DNA from 2 places in the Streptoverticillium reticulum genome. Region 1 is predicted to be linked to the other one. Evidence: riboswitches for the same ligand, from Rfam matches in the RefSeq annotation. Region 1 holds a riboswitch; the other holds the start of a gene.
The links. Region 1 has a riboswitch for cobalamin ahead of ACMATS_RS27015 (prenyltransferase/squalene oxidase repeat-containing protein). Riboswitches for the same ligand answer to the same signal wherever they lie in the genome.
Positions count from the first base shown of each region.

Region 1 (7,513 bases):
TACAGCGCACCCGGCAGGGACTTCAGCAGCCGCGCCGGGTTGGCGAGGGCGTTCGCCGCGCCCACGCAGACCAGCAGGGCGGCCAGCTTCAGCCCGTCGTACAGGGCGAAGACCAGGCCCTCCGCGGTCACCCGGCCGCCGATGCGCACCCCGCGCGCCCAGTCGGGCAGCGGGACCTCGGGGAGCGTGAGCAGCGTGTGCGTACCGGGGATCGGCGAGCCCAGGAGCACCGCGAAGACCAGGCGGATGCCGATGACGGCCAGCCCGAGCTTGAGGAACGCCCCGTACGAGCGCGCCCACGGCGCGTCCGTCCGCCGGGCCGCCACCACATAGCCCGCGACGCCGACGAGCAGGCCGAGCAGCAGGGGGTTGGTCGTCCGCGATGCCGCCGCGGCCAGCCCCAGGGCCCAGATCCACCATGCGCCGGCGTGCAGAGCGCCGCTGTTCCTCACCCGATGTTCCCTGTCCGCGTTCCTATCCGCGCCGGCGGCGGGTCTGCCAGACGGCGGCCGCGCCGAGGACGGCCACGGCCGCGATGCCCGCGACCAGGCCGGCGGAGGGCCCGCCGTCGTCCTTCTTCTTCTCCGGTCCGGCCGCGGGCCTGCTGCCGCCGCCCACCTGCTCGCCGCAGCCCGACTCCGGGTATCCGGCGATCGCGCACAGCAGCGCGGAGGAGTTGTAGCGCAGCGGCTTCGCCACCGCGGCCAGCGCCTCCCCGGCGCTCGCGTCCGTGCCGACCTGCGCGCACGCGGTGCGCGCGGCCGGCGGGGCGGCGCCCGCGGGGGCGTCCGCGGCCGTGCCGAAGTCGAGGACGACGGCCACCCGCTTGCTGCCGTCCTTCGCGGGCGTGGCGTCGCACACCGCCGCGAAGTCGGCCGCGCCCCGCGGCTTCGCCGCCTGCGCGGAGTCCTCGCTGACGGCGAAGCGGAAGCCGATCGTCTCCCCGTCGCCGGGGCGTGCGGTGGCGGGGCCCTGCGTGGCGTACGTCCAGTCCTTGCCGCCGCCCGCCGCCTGCCAGAAGGACCAGTAGCGGTAGCCGGCCGCCTGCGCGGGGGCCGCGCCGAGCACTGCGAGCATCCCGGCCGCCAGAAGCGCACCGGCTCCGCGCATCACCCGTGTCACTGCTGGTTCTTCTTCATGCGGCCGCTGAGGAGGATGCCGACGCCGACGCTGGCGATGAAGGCGGCGCCCAGGACCCACCAGCGGGTGGAGTCGCTGCCGCCGTCCTTCTTCTCCTCGGCCGACGGCTTCTCCGAAGCCGCGGCCTCCGGCTTCGGGCCCGTCGCGGCGAGCTGCTGCACCAGGTCCGCGCCGCCGAAGGCGCGCGGGTCGGCGCCCGCGGTGTGCGCGGCGAGGATCAGCTTGGCGAGGCGGCCCGGGTCGCCCGCGGCCCACTCGGCGGTCTTGCTGTCCTTGGACTGCAGCCACGCCAGCGGCTTGCCGGCCGCCTCGCGGTGCCCGCCCGCGGCGAGGGCGATCACGGCGTCGGCGGTGGCGCCGAAGTCGGGGCCCTCCGGGGCGCCCGGCATCGAGGACTTCAGCTGCCCGCCGTTCGCGTCGAGCTTCTTCGCCAGGTAGCCGGCGACGGCGTCGGCCGCAGCGGCCGCGTCCTTGGGCTTCGCGCTGTCGTCGCCCGCGCAGTCCAGCGGCTTGACGGGCTTGTCGCCCTTGTCCGGTGCACCGGCCCCGAAGCCCTTGCCGAGGGCGGCCAGGGCGGCCGCGGTCGAGGCGAGGTCGTTGGCCTGCAGCTCGCCGTTCTGCGGGAGGTAGGCGAACGCGCCGCGCTCGTCCTCCTTCTTGTCGCAGCCGAGCTGGAAGGACAGCAGCGCGTCGTACGGGCTCTTGCCGCCCTTGCCGGTGGCCTTCGCCGGGTCCTGGCCCGCGGCGGCGAAGGCGCCGGCCGCGATGGAGGTGGAGTTGGCGTCGCTGGCCGCGCCGGGGGTCATGCCCCAGCCGCCGTCCTCGTTCTGGTGCTCCTTGAGCCAGCCGAGGCCCTTCTGCACGGCGCCGTCCCGGCCGCCCACGGCGGCGAGGCCCTGCACGGCGGCGGAGGTCGCGTCCGTGAACTCGCCGGCCTTGGGGTCGCAGGCCTTGCCGGTGTCGGCCCGGTAGCCGGCGAAGCCGCCGTCGGAGCACTGCTGGCCCGCCAGCCAGTCCACGGCCGCGGGGGCCGGGGAGACGCCCACCGCGTGCTGGGCGACGAGGGCGAGCGACTGCCGGAAGACACCGTCGAACTTGGGGTCCTTGGCGCCGTACAGACCCGGGGCCGCCGGGGACGGGGAGCCGTCGGCGAAGGCCGCGGGCGCTGCGGCGGCGCCCAGCACGGCGGCGGTGGCCAGGGCCACGGCGCCGCGGCGCGCGTGGACGGCGAAGGAGGGGGCCATGGGGGTCGGTGCCTCTCGGTGTCTGTACGAGTCCGTACGGGAGGGCGTACGCAGCCGCGCGGCGGTCGCCGCGCCGGGGCGCGGGGCACCGGCCCGGCCCCGCATACCTCGACGGGTGAGCCTTTTCCGCCTCGGTACGGGTGCTCCGGCTCACAGGGCCCGGGGCCCTGCTCACGGTTGCGGGTCAGCGCCGGATTCGCACCGGCTTCCCCCGTTCCGAGGTGGGATGAAGTTGTCCCGGACACCTTAACCGGATGCCCGCATGCGTGGCGGGGCGGTTACGTACCGCACATGCGCATGCATTGCCCGTCCTGCGGGGAGCTGCTATCCCCATCTGATGGGGCATCTGATGGGACGTCAGATAGGGAGGGGTCACAGATGACCGGAATCGCCGAGCACGGACAGCTCTTCATCGGCGGCACCATGGTGGAACCGGCGACGGACGCCGTGCTCGACGTCGTCTCGCCGCACACCGAGGAGACCATCGGGCGCGTGCCGCACGCCGCGCCCGCCGACGTGGACCGGGCCGTGGTCGCGGCCCGTACCGCCTTCGACTCCGGGGTGTGGGCCGGGCTGCCGCCGGACGAGCGGATCGCGGTCGTCACCCGCATCAAGGACGCGATCGCCGCCCGGTACGAGGAGTTCGCCCGCGTCATCTCCGCGCAGAACGGCTCCCCCTACTCCTGGAGCGTCCTCGCGCAGGCGCTCGGCGCGGTGATGGTGTGGGACTGCGCCATCTCCGTGGCCCGGGACTTCCCCTACGAGGAACGCCGGGCCGGCGCGCTCGGCCCGCTGCTCGTGCGGCGCGAGCCGGTCGGGGTGGTGGCGGCCGTGGTGCCCTGGAACGTGCCGCAGTTCACCGCGGCCACGAAGCTGGCGCCCGCGCTGCTGGCCGGCTGCTCGGTGATCCTCAAGCCGTCGCCCGAGACGCCGCTGGACGCGTACCTCCTCGCGGAGATCGCCGCGGAGGCAGGGCTGCCGGAGGGCGTGCTGTCGGTCCTGCCCGCCGGGCGGGAGACCGGCGAGTACCTCGTCGGGCACCCCGGCGTCGACAAGGTGGCCTTCACCGGGTCGGTCGCGGCGGGCAAGCGCGTGATGGAGGTCGCCGCGCGCAACCTGACCCGCGTCACGCTCGAACTGGGCGGCAAGTCCGCCGCCATCGTTCTGCCGGACGCCGACCTGGACGCGGCCGTCGCGGGCATCGTGCCCAGCGCCTGGATGAACAACGGCCAGGCGTGCGTTGCCCAGACCCGCATCCTGGCCCCGCGCGTCCACTACGCGGAGCTCGCCGAACGGTTGGCCGCGGCCGCCGCGGAGTTGACCGTCGGCGACCCGCTCGACCCGGCGACCGCGGTCGGCCCGCTGGTGACGCGGCGGCAGCGCGACCGCTCGCTGGAGTACATCGCATTCGGGAGGGAGGAAGGAGCCAAGATCCTCGCGGGCGGCGGCCGTCCGGCCGGCCGGGAGAAGGGCTGGTACGTCGAGCCGACGCTCTTCGGGGACGTGGGCAACGCGATGCGCATCGCCCGCGAGGAGATCTTCGGCCCGGTCGTCTGCCTGCTGCCCTACGAGGACGAGGAGGAGGCCGTCGCGATCGCCGACGACTCGGACTACGGGCTGTCGGGCAGCGTGTGGACGGCGGACGTCGAGCGGGGCGTGGAGGTGGCGCGCAGGGTGCGCACGGGGACGTACTGCGTGAACACCTTCAGCCTGGACATGATGGGGCCCTTCGGGGGCTACAAGTCCTCGGGGATGGGTCGGGAGTTCGGGCCGGAGGGGTTTGCGGAGTATCTGGAGCACAAGACGATTCACCTGCCGGCGGGGTGAGGGGTGAGGCGTTACGAGCTCACAGGAAAAGGGTTTGAGCGAGGCGGCGACCCGCTGCTACTTTCGTGGCGGACCGTGAAGTCGTCGTATGGAGGTGAGACCCGTGAACACAGTTACCCATGGGTGCTCCCTCAACCCGTCACGGTCCGGCGGCTGACGTTCGGTGTCGCCAGGAGCGCCTGAGATCGAGGCACTCCTGGAAAGGGACTCCGATGAACACGAAGCCTTTCACATCCGGCCTGAGCGAGAACGCGGTGAGGATCACGCGCGTCGCGGACAGGCAATGGCATGCACTGGATGACGACCTGGTGGTCGGCCGCGGACATGCGGAACACCGGCCCGACGGGCGCTTGTTCGTCAGCATCGACGCCTGGCACGACGCCACCTTCGACCGACTCGCCGAGGCGATGCTGGCGGAATTGCCGGCGCCGCTGTACACGGTGGTCGACGAAGCGGACGTCGAGTTGACGGCCGGCTGGCGCCGGGCCGGTTTCACGATACGGCGCCGCGAGCGGGAGTATGCCGTGCCGACCGACCCGCGGATCACAGGGCTCGAAGAAGTCCTGCCGCCTTCGGGCGTGACGATCGTGCCCGCCGGTCAGGCGGACGAGGGACTGCTGCGGGCGGTGGACCGCGCGATCCGTGACGAAGTCGAGGCGACCGTCGGGTGGCACTCGATGCCCGCGGAGGTGATTCCCCGCCCCGAAGGCGACACCATCGTCGATCCGTCGAAGTACGCGGTGGCCGCGGTGCCGGACCGCTACCTGGGTCTGATCCGGGTGGTGACGGTGAACCGGCCGCGCATCGGGCTGGTCGCGGTCCGGGCCGGCGAGCAGCGCCGCGGCATCGCGCGGGCGTTGGTGGCCCACGCGCTGGGGACGCTGCACCGCTCCGGGTTCGCCGAGGCCTGGACCGAAGTCCAGGAGTCCAACCGAGCAGCCTCGGCGCTGTTCGAGGGCCTCGGCGCCCGGCCGATGAGCAGCAACCTGGAGCTGGTGCGATGACGAAGAACAAGAACGTCATCGAAGTCGAGGGCAAGGTCGTCGAGTGCCTGCGCAGCGCCATGTTCACGGTGGAGCTGGAGAACGGCCACCAGGTGCTCGCGCACATCAGCGGGAAGATCCGCAAGAACTACATCAAGGTCATGCTGGAGGACCGGGTGCTGGTGGAGCTCCCGCCGTACGACCTGACGCGCGGCCGGATCGTGTTCCGGTACCGGAACTGAGTGCTCCGCGGAGGGGTGGTGGGTCAACTGCGGGCTCGTTGTGGCTGGTCGCGCAGTTCCTCGCGCCCCTTCGGGGCACGATCACGCACCACACTTCGCCAAGCCCGCTCAGGTGAACCCGCCCGGCCGAACGTGACTGATGACGGCCGGGCGGGAGGCGGCCTGCGAAGTGATCGGCGCCTCGGGAGTGGAGCGCGTGCTTCCGGCAGCGGAAACCCTTGTGAACGACCCCTGAAAGTCAGGGTTTCCGCTGCCGGAAGGAATGCCACCGCTTGGCGGTTGCGCCGGTCGGCTCCGACCTCCGGTCAGCGGATGGCGGGCGTACGACCGTGCCGCCAGTCGTCGATGCGCTTCCGGATGCCGGACACCATGGGGAGGTTGTCCACTTCCTGGGGGGCGAACCAGCGGACGTCTGTGGACTCGTGGGAGACCGCGAGCTCCTGGGCGGCAGGGACGGGCTGGGCGAGGAAGCAGACGGAGAACTCCTGCCGTACCTCGCCGTCGTCGTAGGCGAAGACGTGCCGGGGGTTGCTGTACGTGCCGATGATTCCCGTCACTTCGACGTCCAAGCCCGTCTCTTCCTTGGTCTCTCGTACGGCACAGTCGGCGAGGGATTCCCCGATGTTCATCGCTCCGCCGGGCAGGGCCCACATGCCGTTGTCACGGCGGCGCTGGAGGAGAATGCGTCCGGCCTGGTCCACGACCACGGCCGATGCGGCCGGCACGAGGCTGTTGGCGGCGGGGGCGTTGGGATCGTCTTCGTAGTCACGTCTGGCCATGTGTGTTGTCTCCCCAGAGCGGTGTTCCGTTGTTCCAGAGCTCTTCGGTGTGCGATGCGAAGCGGTCGAAGAGCCCGTTGTCCTGGTGGCGGCGCAGGTGAAGCGTGGGGGCATCGTGCCCGACGTGGTGGGTCAGCAGAGGCGTCACGATCATGTCGTCGTCGAAGCGGAAGACGGAGAGGTGGGAGTGGCCGTCGCTGAACCGTGCCCTGATCCCGTGCTGGTCCTTGAGCTTCTCCAACTCGGCGAGGGTGACGCGGATGCGGGTGGAGAGGGTCAGTGCGACACCCTCGTCCTGCTCCCGGGTGCGGGTGAGGTCGCTGTCGGGTCTGCCGACGAGGAACCGGACCCGGCAGCCCTGGGCGGCCTTGCGGCGCAGGGCTGTGCCGAAGCGTGCCTGCTCCAGCCAGAGAAAGTAGTTGGTGTAGCCGGCGAAGGTCAGTTCGGCTCGGGCTTGCGTGATCAGTGAGCGCCACAGGACGGCGGGGCAGCCGGACCGGTACGGGTATACGGAGACGATCTCCCGGTCGGGCCCGAGTTTGATCGCCCTTTTCGCCGCCGTAGGCCATAGCACCGTCTCGTCCTCTCCCAGCGCTTCGCAGGCAGCCCATCTGTGCCGGGCGCGGGGAATGCGTCCCGGCTGAGTGATCCACCGGCCCACCGTCTTGAGGTCCACGCCGCACCGCTCGGCGAGCTCGCGGTCCGACAGACGTGCGTTGGACATGGCACGCCGTAGGGCTTCGTTCATGTGTACCCCCGCAGGGACGTTGGGAACGCTTTGCAAGCTAGCCGTACTGCGTTCCCAACGGTCCGCGAACGCAGTTGGAACGCCCCCTTCGGGGCACGAGGGTGATCGGCATGACCGATACGCAATCCAGATGGCTGGGCCTCGGGGCACGCACAGGTGCGTCCCTGCCTGCGCCGACGGCCTACTCGGAGCGGCAGTTGAAGGGTGACGCGTGTTGCTGGTGCCGACTTCCGGACGGTGGTCACGTGCCTGCCGGGTTCCTCCAGATCACCGATTGGTCCGGTGCGACGAGCTCGTGGCAGCTCAAAGCGTGCACTGCCTGCGCGGCGAACTGGCGGATCGGCAAGGGGCCCGCGCGTTGAGCTCAGGACTGACAGTGCTGGGGCTCGACGCGGGGTGGTACGTATGCACGGTGTGCGGGGCATCTTCCGGTGTCGCGATCGCGGTCACTTTGGCGGCGGAAGAAGGCCGGAGGCGTCGTAGGTTCCTGTGCGTCTCCTGCGCGCGGATCGTTTTGCCTGCGTGCGGGCGCCTGGGAAGCCATATGACA
Region 1 covers NZ_CP179755.1:5,866,546-5,874,058, forward strand. The annotation lists gene ACMATS_RS27005 (CbiQ family ECF transporter T component) at 1-452, opposite strand, end outside; gene ACMATS_RS27010 (SCO2322 family protein) at 475-1,113, opposite strand; gene ACMATS_RS27015 (prenyltransferase/squalene oxidase repeat-containing protein) at 1,119-2,384, opposite strand; cobalamin riboswitch at 2,502-2,639, opposite strand; gene ACMATS_RS27020 (aldehyde dehydrogenase) at 2,763-4,211, shown strand; gene ACMATS_RS27025 (GNAT family N-acetyltransferase) at 4,424-5,215, shown strand; gene infA (translation initiation factor IF-1) at 5,212-5,436, shown strand; gene ACMATS_RS27035 (NUDIX domain-containing protein) at 5,742-6,215, opposite strand; gene ACMATS_RS27040 (DUF5919 domain-containing protein) at 6,202-6,963, opposite strand.

Region 2 (7,513 bases), 2.7 Mb from region 1:
CGCCCGCGTCCTGGACGCTCCAGCCCGCGTCGATGAGCATCTCGTCGAGACGGGTACGCACCTGCGCCTCGGTGAGGGGCTCGCGGGCCGCTTGCTCGGCGTTCTCCAGGAGACGGGCACGCTCGGCCACCGCCTCGGAGGCGGCGCTGGGGTTGGTGACCTGCTCGCGCAACAGCCGGGCGTCGGCCGCGGACTGAGCCTGCTGGAGCGCCGCGAGCTGATCGTGCATGGCGGCAACCTGGCGGGCGAGCTCCTCGCGCACCGTCGCTGCGTCGGCGAGTTCCCGCTCCGCCGTGAGGCGGGCGGCCTGTTCTGCCTGTGCCTGGGACGCCTGACCCTCGTAAGTGAGACGAGCCTCCTCCAGCGCGCGCCGGGTCTCCTCCACCTGTGCGCGCAGGGCAGTGTTCTGCGCGGCCGGTGTGCGTGCCGGATCCGGTGGAACGAACGTGTGCTGTTCGCGGGACCCGGTGATCAGTCGGTGGTACCAGACGCCGAGCCGGTGACAGGTCCGCAGGGCTCGGAAGGCATCGTCCGGGGCGTCATAGTCGTCGTGGTTGGCCTTGTTGCCGAGAACGCGGACCTCGTGGAACGCGGGTCCCACGTTGCCGTGCAGATAGCCTTCCCTATCGAGGGCTGCCAGGCGCTCGACCTGCTTGCTCCCGGCGAACTGGACACGACCCCGGCGCACCAGATCGGAAGCGAGTGCCTCACCGAACTGCCGGGACTTGATCAACGAGGTGTTCGGGTCGGTGAAGACATTGGCCTCGGCGCCCGAGCCATAAGCGACGAGCAGCGGCAGATGGTCGTACAGGAAACCGAAGTTACGTGAGGTGCGGGCAAGTTCGGCGAGTCTCGGGTCCGGCGTCTGTGCCGCGCCACCTGCGCTCATCAGAGGGGTACCGCTCTTCCTGGGGTGCTGTACGACGTGGAGTGCTCAGGTTGTCCGGGTGCGGAGAAGGGATCATCGAGCTTAGTGCCGGGGGTGCGTCGGCGCCAGGAGTTTCATGTTGCTGGAGACCGCAGCAGAGGCCGCACCCGAGATGCAGGCGGAGGGTGACTCGGCTCCGTGAAGCCGCGTACGACCCGCAGTGCAGGGAAGTCGGTGTGAATCCGGCACGGTCCCCTCACGGCGACTGGGGAGCGCGCCGTCGAGCAGGACGCCACTGACGAGCTGGACGCCGGGAACGTGGACGGCGCGCGCTGATCCGGGAGTCAGGATACCGGCCGCGGGATGTTCCGTGTTGTCCACGAGGGTGGGGCTGACGCGCATGGCACCGGTGTGTACCCACGACCGTGGCGAACCCACCCTCTGACAGGATTTTGACCATACGCGATCTCGCGCCCCCGGCATGCGTACGCCACCCGCGTACGTATGCCGGGGGCGGCGCACCATCCCCGGATCCCTCCTGAGAGAGCAAGCAGCCATGGTCCGCGAGCATGAACGGGCCTCCGTGCGCGAGTTGACTCACTTCTTCGGCGGCAAGCACACCCCGGGAACCTCAGGGGCGCACGGCGAGGTGTACGGTCCCAACACCGGCGAGGTCCAGGCCCTGGTGTCCCGCGAGTTGTACCGAGATGGAGCGGTCATCGCCAACGCCGCCAACGCGCAACTCGATTGGGGCTAGTGAACCCCGCAGCACCGTGCCCGGGTCCTGATGCGGTCCCTTCAGTTCGCCGAGCGGGAGAAGGACGGGCTGGCCCGCTTGTTGTCCGCCGAGCAGGGCAAGGTGATCGCCGACGCGCACGGCGATGTCCAGTGAGGACTGGAGGTAGTGGAGTTCGCGGCGGGTATCCTTCACCTCCGCAAGGGATAGTTCACTGACAACGCCGACACCAGCATCGCCGCCCACTCGCTGCGCGCCCCGGCCGGACTCTCGGCCTGCAGGCGTTCTGGGCTTTTCCGGTTTTTGGCAACACATCTGACGGAACATGTGCAAATTCTTGGCCGTGAATGCACCGTGCTGGACAGGTGCTGGATGCGCCCGCGTTTCTGCAGATAAAAGGCTTATTGTCGAGTTCCGCTTCAACGTCTGACGGCCGCAGCGCCTTCGGGGCCGGACCTTCGGGACGCTGTTGGTCTATTCGGTCTCTCGCGTGACGTCGGTCCTCATAACCCGGTTGTGGTCGTGGGGACCGACGTTTTTGCGCACGGGGGGGGTGGGTGTCGATGTCGATGCAGCCGAAGGGTCCGGGGGAGATTCCGGCAGAGACGGTGCGGGTGGCTCGCGCCGCGTTCCCGAAGGGGAGCCTGGCAATCCGGGTGCGGGACGAGCTCGGGGTGCTGTTCCGTGACGAGGACTTCGCGGATCTGTTTGCTGTGCGTGGCCGGCCTGCCTGGTCTCCCGCCAGGCTGGCTCTGGTGTCGGTGCTGCAGTTCGTTGAGGGGCTGACCGACCGCCAGGCCGCGGAGGCGGTTCGGGCGCGGATCGACTACAAGTACGCGCTCGGGCTTCAACTCGACGATCCAGGCTTCGATTTCTCGGTGCTGTCGGAGTTCCGGGACCGGCTGGCCGCCTCGGACGGCGGGCGTCGGGTGCTGGATGGTGTGCTGGCCGCGGCCCGGGAGAAGGGGCTGCTCAAGAGCGCGGGCCGGGCCCGGACGGACTCCTCGCACGTGCTGTCGTCGGCACGTGACCTGCGTCGGCTGGAACTGGTGGCGGAGACGTTGCGGGCGGCGCTGAACGCTCTTGCGCAGACCGCTGGCGACTGGCTGGTGCAGGTCGCGGGGCCGGACTGGTTCCGCCACTACGCCACGCGGGCCGAGGACTCCCGGTTTCCCAAAGCCAGCGCGAAGCGAGACGAAGTGGGAGCCCGAATCGGCCGGGACGGCATGCACCTGCTCCAGGCGGTCCGCGCCGCCGATGCCCCGGCGGGACTGCACGAGCTTCAGGAAGTAGAGGCCCTGCGCCGAGTGTGGGTGCAGGAGTTCTCGGTGGTGGAGGGGGAGGTGAGGTGCAGGGACCCAAAAGACCGGCCGCCGGGCGCGATGCGCCTGGTCACCCCCTATGACCTGGACGCTCGGGTCGGTGTCAAGCGGGACACCAAGTGGGACGGGTACAAAGTCCATCTCACCGAGACCTGTGGTGAGGACGTGCCGAACCTGGTCACCAACGTGGCGACCACCGTGGCCACGGTCGCGGACAGCATGATGAACGACGAGATCCACACGTCCCTCGCGGCCAGAAATTGCCTGCCCAGCGAGCACTGGGTGGACGCCGGCTATCCCACCGCCGCCCGCGTCCTCGCCGCCCGCAACGATCACGGCGTCGAACTGCACGGGCCGCTGACCGGCAACACCTCGGCCCAGGCCAACGGCGCCTTCGGGCTGGACGCGTTCACCATCGACTGGGAACGCAGGCAGGCCACCTGCCCCAGCGGGGCCACCGCCACGCAGTGGTATCCCCGCACCGATTCAAAGGGCCTGCCGGTGATCCGTGTGCGGTTTCCCGACAGCCGCTGCGGCCCCTGCCCCGACCGGCGTTCATGCATCAAGTCGGCCTCCAGCCGCGGTCGGGAGATCATGCTGCGGCAGCACCGGGCCGAACACGACGCCATCCGCAGCATCCGCGCCGAGCAGCAGACCGACGCCTGGAAAGAGCGCTACAAGATCCGCGCCGGTGTCGAGGGCACCATCTCGCAGGCCGTCGGGCGCTGCGGCCTGCGCAGATCCCGTTACCGGGGTTTGGCGAAGACCAGTCTCCAGCACCAGTTCACCGCAGCAGCCCTCAACCTCACCCGCATCGACGCCCATCTCACCGGCACACCACGAGCCCGCACCCGCACCAGCCACTTCGCGCGACTTTGCCCCGTCGAGCTGATGCTCGACGGGGCAAAGCAGGGGCCGAATTAGCCAGCAGCGTCCTTCGGGTCCGGCCCTTTCGCGTTCCTGACTCCCCGTGACCGCGACCCGCCCCGCATCGATGCAGAAGTGCTCCCGGTGCGTGCTCCCCGCATGTGCCGCTGCTTCTCAACTACGCACCGCCGACCTGCAATTCACCACATCCGGTGATTCGTTGGCCTAGAGTTGCGCTCCGCAACCGACGGTTGCCAAGCTGTTGCGGACTGTCAACCCCTTGGGAGTGGACGTGGCATTCGGTGACCAGCCCGCATATCTCCGTGTGGCCGGCGATCTGCGCCAGAAGATCGTGGCGGGCGAGCTGCCGCCGCACACCCGGCTCCCCTCCCAGGCGAGGATCCGGGAGCAGTACGGCGTCTCGGACACGGTGGCCCTGGAGGCCCGCAAGGTCCTGATGGCCGAGGGCCTGGTCGAGGGGCGTTCCGGGTCCGGGACGTACGTCCGCGAGCAGCCCGTGCCGCGGGCCGTGGTGCGCACGGGGTATCGCGCGCTGGGCGACTCGACGCCCTTCCGGCAGGAGCAGGCCGACGAGCGGGTCGGCGGCACCTGGGAGTCGCGCAGCGAGCAGGGCATGGCGGACGCGGCCATTGCGCGGCGGCTGCGGATCACTCCCGGGGACCGCGTGATGCGCACGCACTACCTGTTCCGTTCCGCCGGCGAGCCCGTGATGCTCTCCACCTCCTGGGAGCCTCTGACGGTCACGGGGCGTACACCCGTGATGCTGCCCGAGGAGGGGCCGCTGGCGGGCCGCGGCGTGGTCGAGCGGATGGCCGCCATCGACCTGGTCGTGGACAACGTCACCGAGGAGGTGGGCGCCCGGCCGGGTCTCGCGGAGGAGACGCTGGCGCTCGGCGGGGTGCCCGGGCACTGCGTTCTGGTGGTCTCGCGGACGTACTTCGCGGGCGGCTGTCCGGTCGAGACGGCGGACGTGGTGATGCTCGCCGAGCGCTATCGCGTCGCTTACCACCTCCCGGTGAAGTAGCCGTGACGTGCACATGAACTGACTTCGCAGTCAGGTTCCAGGGCTCCGGAAACCCCTTGTCATGGTCCGTACCAGCGGGTAGGAACGGCCCCTTCTGTCTGGGTTCACCCCGGTATGGAAGAGGCCCTTCCGGTGTTGCAAAACTCACAGACGCCCAGGTCAGAGCCATTTTGCGGAACCAACTCGGCGAAATCGCTCGTACGATGGCGCGGTTTGTGTCCTGCCGTGGGGGAGTAAGAAAGAAAAGGAGATCCGGGGCTTGAGTACCGAAGCGGGTTCGCACTCCAATTACCGCCGGACGCTCGGTCCGGTGGCCCTGACGGCCATCGGCCTCGGGTCGATCATCGGTTCCGGCTGGCTCTTCGGCGCCCAGCGCGCCGCGGCCATCGCCGGTCCTGCGGCGATCCTCGCCTGGGTCATCGGAGCGGCCGTCGCACTGACCATTGCGCTCACCTACAGTGAGCTGGGCGCGATGTTCCCGAAGGCCGGCGGCATGGTCCGCTACGGCCAGCTCTCGCACGGCTCGCTCGCCGGCTATCTGGCGGCCTGGGCCAACTGGATCGCGATCGTCTCCGTCATTCCCGGCGAGGCGACCGCCTCCGTGCAGTACATGAGCTCCTGGAAGTGGGAGTGGGCGAAGTCCCTCTACGACGGCAAGGAGCTGACCGGCAGCGGTGTCGCGCTGGCCTCCGTGCTGCTGCTCTTCTACTTCTTCCTCAACTGGTTCGCGATCACCCTGTTCGCGAAGACCAACAACGCGATCACGATCTTCAAGGTCGTCGTCCCCGCGCTCACCGCGGGCGCGCTGATGCTGTCGCACTTCGACACGCACAACATCGAGTCGGCCGGCGGCTTCACCCCGAACGGCTGGAGCTCGGTCTTCACCGCGGTCGCGCTCTCCGGCATCGTCTGGGCGTTCAACGGCTTCCAGTCCCCGCTGAACATGGCCGGCGAGGCCCGCAACCCGGGCAAGTCGCTGCCGAAGGCCGTCATCGGCTCGATCCTCATCGCGCTGGTCATCTACATCGCGCTGCAGATCGCCTTCCTGATGGCCGTCCCGTCCTCCGACCTGGCCCAGCACGGCTGGTCCGGGCTCGGCACGATCTACAAGTCGCCGCTGGCCGACCTGGCCATCGCCTGGGGCCTGAACTGGCTCGCGATCGTGCTCTACGCGGACGCCTTCATCTCCCCGTCCGGCACCGGCATGATCTACGCCGCCACCACCTCCCGGATGGTCCAGGGCGTCCAGGAGAACGGCCACCTGCCCGGCATCTTCGGCAAGGTCGACAAGAAGACCGGCGTCCCGCGCCCGGCCCTGCTGCTCAACCTGGGTGTCGCCTTCATCTTCCTGGCCGTCTTCCGCGGCTGGGGCTCGCTCGCCGAGATCGTCTCGGTCGCGACCGTCATCTCGTACATCACCGGCCCCGTCGCCGTGATGTCGCTGCGCCGCATCGCCCCGGACATCAAGCGCCCGGTCATGCTGCGCGCGATGCCGGTCATCGCGCCCGTCGCGATGACCTTCGGCTCCCTGGTGCTCTACTGGGCCCGCTGGCCGCTCACGGGCAAGGTCATCCTGATCATGGCCGTCGGCCTGCCGATCTGGGCCTGGTACGAGCTGCGCAAGCCGTGGGCCGAGCTCAAGCCGCACCTGCAGGCCGGCGTCTGGATGGTCGCCTACCTGCTCGTGATGGCCGCGGTCTCCTGGGCCGGCGGCACCGAGTTCGGCGGCAAGGGCTACCTCGCGCCTGGCTGGGACATCGCGGTCGTCGTCGTGATCGCCCTCGCCTTCTATGTGTGGGGCGTGCGCAGCGCGTGGCGCAACCCCACGCTTGTGGAGACCGAGAAGGAGATGCTCGTCGCCGAGCAGGCCGAGGCGGCCGCCGAGGCGGAGACCGAGAAGGTCAAGTAAGCACGCGTGCGGCCACCCTCGGTGGCCAAATGCGTACCTCTTCGTGAAAACCCGTATCCGCTGCGTAAAGGTCGGGCGTACGCTCGGGCATATGCGGACTGCGGTTTCTTCGGGAGGCGCCGAAGGGCGTGCGCCGGTGCGCGCAGCTTCGGCGGGAGGGCAGGGGCGATGACTGACACCGGACCGGTCCTGCCCTGGCTGGTGATCCGCCAGGACGAGAACGGCAACCGCTACCGCGTCGGGCGCTATGCGACCCGGACGGAGGCCGAGCGGGTCGCCGACCGGCTGGACGCCCACGGCAACCGGCAGCTCTACATCGTGGAGCGGGTGGGCCGGGCGGTCTCCTAGACCGCACACGAAAGTTCCCCGCGCCCCCCCAGGGGGGCGCGGGGAACTTTCGTAGGAGCGCCTAGACTTTCCCGCCATGGCTACGGTGCGTGTGGTGGTGGGCGGAGCGGTCTTCGACCGGGGGCGGCTGCTGGCCGCGCGGCGCAGTGCCCCGCCCGAGCTGGCCGGCCGCTGGGAGCTGCCCGGCGGCAAGCTGGAGCCCGGCGAGACGCCCCGGGAGGCGCTCGTGCGGGAGCTGCGCGAGGAGCTGGGCGTCGAGGCCGAGCCGCTGGAGCGCATCGCCGGAGAGTGGCCCCTGAAGCCCGGGTACGTCCTCCAGGTGTGGACGGCCCGGCTGCTGTCGGGCGAGGCCCGCCCCCTCGAGGACCACGACGAACTGCGCTGGCTCACCCCCGACCGCGTCGACGAGGTCGACTGG
Region 2 covers NZ_CP179755.1:3,148,859-3,156,371, reverse strand. The annotation lists gene ACMATS_RS14090 (DEAD/DEAH box helicase family protein) at 1-889, opposite strand, end outside; cobalamin riboswitch at 1,094-1,222, shown strand; partial or broken gene ACMATS_RS14085 (aldehyde dehydrogenase family protein) at 1,425-1,880, shown strand; gene ACMATS_RS14080 (IS1182 family transposase) at 2,168-3,850, shown strand; gene ACMATS_RS14075 (GntR family transcriptional regulator) at 4,086-4,838, shown strand; gene ACMATS_RS14070 (APC family permease) at 5,098-6,747, shown strand; gene ACMATS_RS14065 (SPOR domain-containing protein) at 6,916-7,095, shown strand; gene ACMATS_RS14060 ((deoxy)nucleoside triphosphate pyrophosphohydrolase) at 7,172-7,513, shown strand, end outside.
Region 2: another riboswitch for cobalamin. It lies ahead of ACMATS_RS14085 (aldehyde dehydrogenase family protein); the one in region 1 lies ahead of ACMATS_RS27015 (prenyltransferase/squalene oxidase repeat-containing protein).